3 regions of the Ancylobacter sp. GW821-FHT10E12 genome follow, and region 2 is predicted to be linked to each of the others. Evidence: predicted binding sites of a transcription regulator. Region 2 holds the regulator's gene; each other region holds the start of a gene.

Region 1 (2,267 bases), on a different contig from region 2:
GCGCGCCGAGGCGTTGGAAAAATATGACAGCCGCGGGCGGGAATAGCCTTCGAAGCGGCGGATCCACGGCAGCGCGCCGTTGATCACCTTTTCCAGCAGCGACCGCGAGAAGGTGCGGCGGGCGATCCAGCCCGGCAGCCACAGCTCGTCGCGCCCCATGGTCATCTGCACGCCGACGAGGCACAGGAGCAGGCCGCAGATCACCGGGATGCCGGGCGGCATGGGCAGGCAGTTCGGCAGGCCGAGCAGCAGCAGCGACAGGCCGAACGCACGGTTGCGCAGGGCGTGCACGACTTCGCCGACGCCGATCCGTTCCGCCGAATGGGCGGTGACGAGCGCGCTCAACAGCTCCGACGTGCGCGGAGAACGATGATCCACGAGCCTGACCAAATGCCTACGACACCGCAAGGCGCCCGGTCGGCACCTCGTTAGGCGCCCTCATAACACGCTGAAAGCGGCAATGAGAGGGCATTCTGCACGAAAGCCCGCCGGCCAATCTCCGCCCATGGTTCAGTTGAGCCGGAAAATACCGTCCACCGGGCGCAGCTCCGCCGGCTTTATCAGCCGGGAATGGCTGACCGTCACCGAATGCAGCGGCCCTTCCAGCTCGCGCTTCCAGAAATCGAGGAAACGCGTCAGCTCGGGGAAATGCGGACACAGATCGTAGTGCTGCCAGAGATAGGTCTGGAGCAGAAAAAGATGGTCGGGCCGGCGGTAGAGAATGTGGGCGGTGGTCAGGCCGTAGCCGCTCATCTGCTTGACGAAATCCGCCGAGACCGGCGCAGCGTCGGATGCCATGCGGAACCTCCTTTCGCGAATAAAGCCACGAAATGATGGGCGCACCGCCGGAGTCGGGCAAGCGTAAAATTTGCATTTTCCGTTCAATATCAATGCGCTGGCAGCATAGGCGACAGAGTGCTGACAGCTGGCGCCAATCGGTGCTGGCACTCTCATGGAATGACTGCTAAAAATCCGCCGCCACCTCTTGCGCGCCTCCCGGCTGCCACCTAGATGGACGCCGACGATGCATGGGGGCGGCAGATCCGCAATGGATGCCCGAACCGGCGTCGTTCGGCAAATTCACCGATCGTTCAAGACTTTCTGGAGAGAACCGATGAAGTTCCGTCCCCTGCATGACCGCGTGGTGGTCAAGCGTATCGATGCGGAAGAGAAGACCGCAGGCGGGATCATCATTCCCGATAGCGCCAAGGAAAAGCCCTCGCAGGGTGAAATCGTCGCCGTCGGCCCCGGCGCCCGCGACGAAGCCGGCAAGCTCGTCCCGCTCGACGTCAAGGCCGGCGACCGCGTGCTGTTCGGCAAGTGGTCCGGCACCGAGGTGAAGCTCGACGGCGTCGAGTACCTCATCATGAAGGAATCCGACATCCTCGGCATCGTCGAGGGCGCCGGCTCGGCCAAGAAGGCCGCGTGATCCGCCGGAGTTCGCGAGCCCGGCCTCTCCGATAGAGCGCCGCGCGGCTCCCGGACTCCGAACCGCGAACCCATAACTCATCGGAGTTTCAGGATATGTCTGCCAAGGAAGTCAAGTTTTCCGGCGATGCGCGCGACAAGATGCTGCGCGGCGTCGACATCCTCGCCAATGCGGTGAAGGTGACGCTCGGCCCCAAGGGCCGCAACGTCGTCATCGAGAAGAGCTTCGGCGCCCCCCGCATCACCAAGGACGGCGTCACCGTCGCCAAGGAGATCGAGCTCGAGGACAAGTTCGAGAACATGGGCGCCCAGATGGTGCGCGAAGTGGCCTCGAAGTCCAACGACCTCGCCGGCGACGGCACCACCACCGCCACCGTGCTGGCCCAGGCGATCGTCCGCGAAGGTGCCAAGTCGGTGGCCGCCGGCATGAACCCGATGGACCTGAAGCGCGGCATCGACCTCGCGGTCGAGGCCATCGTGGCGGACCTGAAGAAGAACGCCAAGAAGGTCACCTCCAACGACGAGATCGCCCAGGTCGGCACCATCTCCGCCAATGGCGATTCCGAAATCGGCAAGTATCTCGCCGAGGCCATGCAGAAGGTCGGGAACGAGGGTGTCATCACCGTCGAGGAAGCCAAGACCGCCGAGACCGAGCTCGACGTCGTCGAGGGCATGCAGTTCGACCGCGGCTATCTCTCGCCCTACTTCATCACCAATGCCGAGAAGATGCGCGTCGAGTTCGAGGATCCCTACATCCTCATCCACGAGAAGAAGCTCTCGGGCCTCCAGGAGCTGCTGCCGGTTCTCGAAGCCGTGGTGCAGACCTCCAAGCCGCTGCT
Region 2 (2,267 bases):
ATCTGGCGCTCGCCGAGCTTTTCGAGATCGACCACCGCCCGCAGCGAGCGGCCGATCAGCCGCTGGATCTCCTGGGTGCGGCCGGAGGGCTTGCCGGCGGTCGCCTCGCGGCGGGTGCGCTCGTGGGTGGCGCGCGGCAGCATGCCGTATTCGGCGGTGACCCAGCCGCGGCCCTGCCCCTTGAGCCAGGGCGGCAGCCGCTCTTCCAGCGTCGCCGCCACGAGGACATGGGTCTCGCCGAATTTCACCAGGCAGGAGCCCTCGGCATGGCGCAGCACACCGCGCTCGAAGCTGACGGCCCGCATCTCGTCGGAGGCGCGGCGGGACGGACGCATGGTGATGTCTCCATTGCTGACGGGCGCCCCTTGTAAGGGGCAGCGCCCGACAATCGCAAGCGCTTAAAGCCTGTGCCTTGTATGGGTCGGCGCGAAGGCCGATTATATGTTTCACATGAAACGCCTTTCCGGCGAAACGAGCGCTGCCATGCCCCTCGATCCGCTTCTGGCCTCCAGCTCCCCCTCGCTCGCCAAGCTCGACGAGCGCTCGCGGGAGATTTTCCGGCAGATCGTCGAAACCTATCTCGCCACCGGCGAGCCGGCGGGCTCGCGCAACATCTCGCGCCTCATTCCGATGACGCTGTCGCCGGCGTCGGTGCGCAACGTCATGGCGGATCTCGAAGCCGCCGGCCTCATCTTCGCGCCGCATACCAGCGCCGGGCGGCTGCCGACCGAGCGCGGACTGCGCTTCTTCGTCGATTCGCTCCTGGAGATCGGCGACGTCTCGGAGGAGGAACGCAACGCCATCGAGGTGCAGGTGAACGCGGCCGCCCGCGCGCAGACGGTGGACGGCGTGCTGGCGGAAGCCTCCAACATGCTCTCCGGCCTGTCGCGCGGCGCCGGCGTCGTCACCACCACCAAGAGCGACGCGCGGCTCAAGCACATGGAATTCGTACCGCTCGACGCGACGCGGGCACTGCTCATCCTCGTCTCGGACGACGGCGAGGTCGAGAACCGCCTGGTGCCGCTGCCCGCCGGCCTGCCCTCCTCCGCCCTGGTGGAGGCGACGAATTTCCTCAATTCGCGCACCCGCGGACGAACCCTCTCCGAATTGCGCGTCGAGGTGGAGCGCACGCTCGCCGCCCGCCGCGCCGAACTCGACGAGGTGACCGCCCGCGTCGTCGCCGCCGGCCTCGCCTCCTGGTCGGGCGGCGACAAGGCGGAACGCCGGCTGATCGTGCGCGGCCAGACCAAGCTGCTGCAGGATCTCCGGGCGATCGAGGATCTCGAGCGGGTGCGGCTGCTGTTCGACGATCTCGAGGCCAAGCAGGAGGTCGTCGACCTGCTCGGGCGGGCGGAGGACGCGCAGGGACTGCGCATCTTCATCGGCTCGGAGAACAAATTGTTCTCGCTTTCCGGATCCTCCACCATCGTCGCCCCCTATCGCGACGGCCAGGGCCGGGTGGTCGGCGTGCTCGGCGTCATCGGGCCGACACGGCTGAACTATGCCCGCATCGTGCCGATGGTCGATTTCACCGCGCGGGTGGTGAGCCGGGTTCTGGCTGGCACCGGCATCGACGCGGCTTGATTTTTTGCCGCCATCACCCGATATGGCGGGCGCATGCGGGTGCGACGGCAACCGCAAATCCATTCCTCCGACGAGGCAGTCATGACCGAAGACAACCACAAGCCGGCGGACGCTTCCGATGAGATCGCCGGCACCCCGAGCGAAGAGACCGTCGGCGGTGCCGCTGAAGCCGCCGAGGAGGCCTTTGCCGCCGAGCGCGAGCGCTACGAGGCGGAAATCGCCGCGCTGAAGGACAAGTTCCTGCGCGCCTTCGCCGAAGCCGACAATGTCCGCCGGCGCGCCGAGCGCGAAGTCGCCGATGCCAAGCTTTACGGCATCACCGGATTCGCCCGCGACGTGCTGTCGCTCGGCGACGATTTCGAACGCGCCCTCGGGGTGATCGACGCGGAGGCCCGCGCCAACGCCGACGGCACGCTGAAGACCCTGCTCGACGGCATCGAGCTGACGGCGCGCAGCCTCAACCAGACGCTCACCAAGCATGGCGTCGCCCGCATCGAGGCGGAGGGCACCCGCTTCGACCCCAATCTGCACCAGGCGATGTTCGAGGTGCCGAATCAGGAGGTGCCGTCCGGCACCGTCGTGCAGGTGATCCAGCCGGGCTTCACCATCGGCGGGCGCGTGCTGCGCCCGGCGCTGGTAGGCGTATCCAAGGGCGGTCCGAAGGCCGCCCCGGCCGAATCGCA
Region 3 (2,267 bases), on a different contig from region 2:
GCGCGTCCGGCGGGACGAGAAAAAATCTTCCGAGGCAGCTTGATTGTGCATTGCAATATGATATTGCAATGCACAATTAAATGATGCGAAGTCGGAAAGGGCGGTGATCAGGCGATCCCGTTCGCGTTTTCCGAGCGCCGTTCCCGATCCGCGCTTCGGCCGGACCGGGCAACTTTCATCAGCACCCGTGAACGCGAGGAGAAACCCATGACCGAGGCCGCTGCTACCCCCACCCCGAAGAAGACCGTCAAGGCCGCCGCCGCCGCTTTCGAGTCGGCCCTGCCGAAGATGGAAATGCCCAATCTCGAAGTGCCCGCCGCCGTGCGCGAAATGGCCGAGAAGAGCGTCCAGAGCGCCCGCGACGCCTATGAGAAGATGAAGTCCAGCGCCGAGGAAACCACCGACCTCCTCGAGGACACCTATTCGACCGCCTCCAAGGGCGTCGCCGAATACAACACGATGGCGCTGGAATCCCTGCGCACCAACGTGAACGCGACCTTCGACTATTTCAGCGCCCTGCTCGGCACCAAGAGCCTGTCCGAGGCGGTGGAGCTCTCCACCGGCCACCTGCGCAAGCAGTTCGACGTGCTCTCCGCCCAGGCCAAGGATCTCTCGGTCCTCGCCCAGAAGGTCGCTTCCGAGACCGCCGAGCCGATCAAGGCCTCGGTCGAGAAGAACATGAAGAAGGCTTCCTGAGCGTCTCCACCGCTCCGGCCCTCAAAACCCGGCCTGCCCCCGCAGGCCGGGTTTTTCGTGCGTGCGCCGGCGCTTGCGCCTGACGATTTCCCGTCCGGCGGAATTTCGCATACCCTACCCGGATCCTCGCCTTGACTCCGCCATGCGGCCTGCCTATCTCGGCAGCGGCTTTGGCACTCGCTTGCCCTGAGTGCCAGCCGGCCTGCCCACCGGGCGCCATGCCGGCGCCATAGAGGAATAGCCGAGGATCACCGATGGCCAAGCTGAAATTCCGTCCCCTGCACGATCGCATCGTGGTGAAGCGCATCGACGCCGAAGAGAAGACCGCCGGCGGGATCATCATCCCCGACAGCGCCAAGGAAAAGCCCTCGCAGGGCGAAGTCGTCTCCGTCGGCCCCGGCGCTCGCGACGAAGCCGGCAAGCTCGTCCCGCTCGACGTCAAGGCCGGCGACCGCGTGCTGTTCGGCAAGTGGTCCGGCACCGAGGTGAAGCTCGACGGCGTCGATTACCTCATCATGAAGGAATCCGACGTCATGGGCATCGTCGGCTGATCTGAGCCGCACGAGCCCGCGCGACCGGCTGTCCCCGCGCCGCCCTCGAGGCTGACCGCGCGCGACGGCCGGATCCGACACAATTCAGGAGTGAGCCTCATGGCTGCCAAGGAAGTTAAATTCTCGGTCGAAGCGCGCGACAAGATGCTGCGCGGCGTCGACATCCTCGCCAATGCGGTGAAGGTGACGCTGGGTCCGAAGGGCCGCAACGTTGTCATCGACAAGAGCTTCGGCGCGCCCCGCATCACCAAGGACGGCGTCACCGTCGCCAAGGAGATCGAGCTCGAGGACAAGTTCGAGAACATGGGCGCCCAGATGGTGCGCGAAGTGGCCTCGAAGACCAACGACCTCGCCGGCGACGGCACCACCACCGCCACCGTGCTGGCCCAGGCGATCGTGCGTGAGGGCGCGAAGTCGGTGGCCGCCGGCATGAACCCGATGGACCTGAAGCGCGGCATCGACCTCGCCGCCGCCGAGGCGATCAAGGACATCGTCAAGCGCGCCAAGAAGGTGAAGTCCACCGACGAAGTCGCCCAGGTCGGCACCATCTCCGCCAATGGCGACGTGTCGATCGGCGAGATGATCGCCGGCGCGATGCAGAAGGTCGGCAACGAGGGTGTCATCACCGTCGAGGAAGCCAAGACCGCCGAGACCGAGCTCGAAGTGGTCGAGGGCATGCAGTTCGACCGCGGCTATCTCTCGCCCTATTTCGTCACCAATGCCGAGAAGATGGTCGTCGAGCTCGACGATCCGTACTTCCTGATCTTCGACAAGAAGCTCTCCGGCCTGCAGCCGATCCTCCCGGTCCTCGAGGCCGTGGTGCAGTCGGGCAAGCCGCTGCTCATCATCGCCGAGGACGTCGAGGGCGAGGCCCTGGCCACGCTGGTCGTCAACAAGCTGCGCGGCGGCCTCAAGGTCGCGGCCGTGAAGGCGCCGGGCTTCGGCGACCGTCGCAAGGCCATGCTCGAGGACATCGCCATCCTCACCGCCGGCCAGGTCATCTCCGAAGAACTCGGCATC

What was found. Region 2 encodes HrcA, which represses chaperone genes, less so after heat shock. Its sites were predicted from a motif close to GTTAGCACTCNCNNNNNGNGAGTGCTAAC; they were not measured.
Region 1: the regulator HrcA is predicted to act here: its motif matches at 941-969, upstream of groES (co-chaperone GroES).
Region 3: the regulator HrcA is predicted to act here: its motif matches at 866-894, upstream of groES (co-chaperone GroES).

What each region holds. Positions count from the first base shown of each region.
Region 1 is NZ_JBXASN010000004.1:71,833-74,099, reverse strand. Features, by position in the region: gene AC1RU4_RS06375 (exopolysaccharide biosynthesis protein) at 1-345, opposite strand, end outside; gene AC1RU4_RS06370 (usg protein) at 511-798, opposite strand; gene groES (co-chaperone GroES) at 1,115-1,429, shown strand; gene groL (chaperonin GroEL) at 1,525-2,267, shown strand, end outside.
Region 2 is NZ_JBXASN010000005.1:209,666-211,932, forward strand. Features, by position in the region: gene rph (ribonuclease PH) at 1-335, opposite strand, end outside; gene hrcA (heat-inducible transcriptional repressor HrcA) at 484-1,584, shown strand; gene grpE (nucleotide exchange factor GrpE) at 1,666-2,267, shown strand, end outside.
Region 3 is NZ_JBXASN010000003.1:5,790-8,056, reverse strand. Features, by position in the region: gene AC1RU4_RS04285 (phasin) at 208-696, shown strand; gene groES (co-chaperone GroES) at 951-1,247, shown strand; gene groL (chaperonin GroEL) at 1,347-2,267, shown strand, end outside.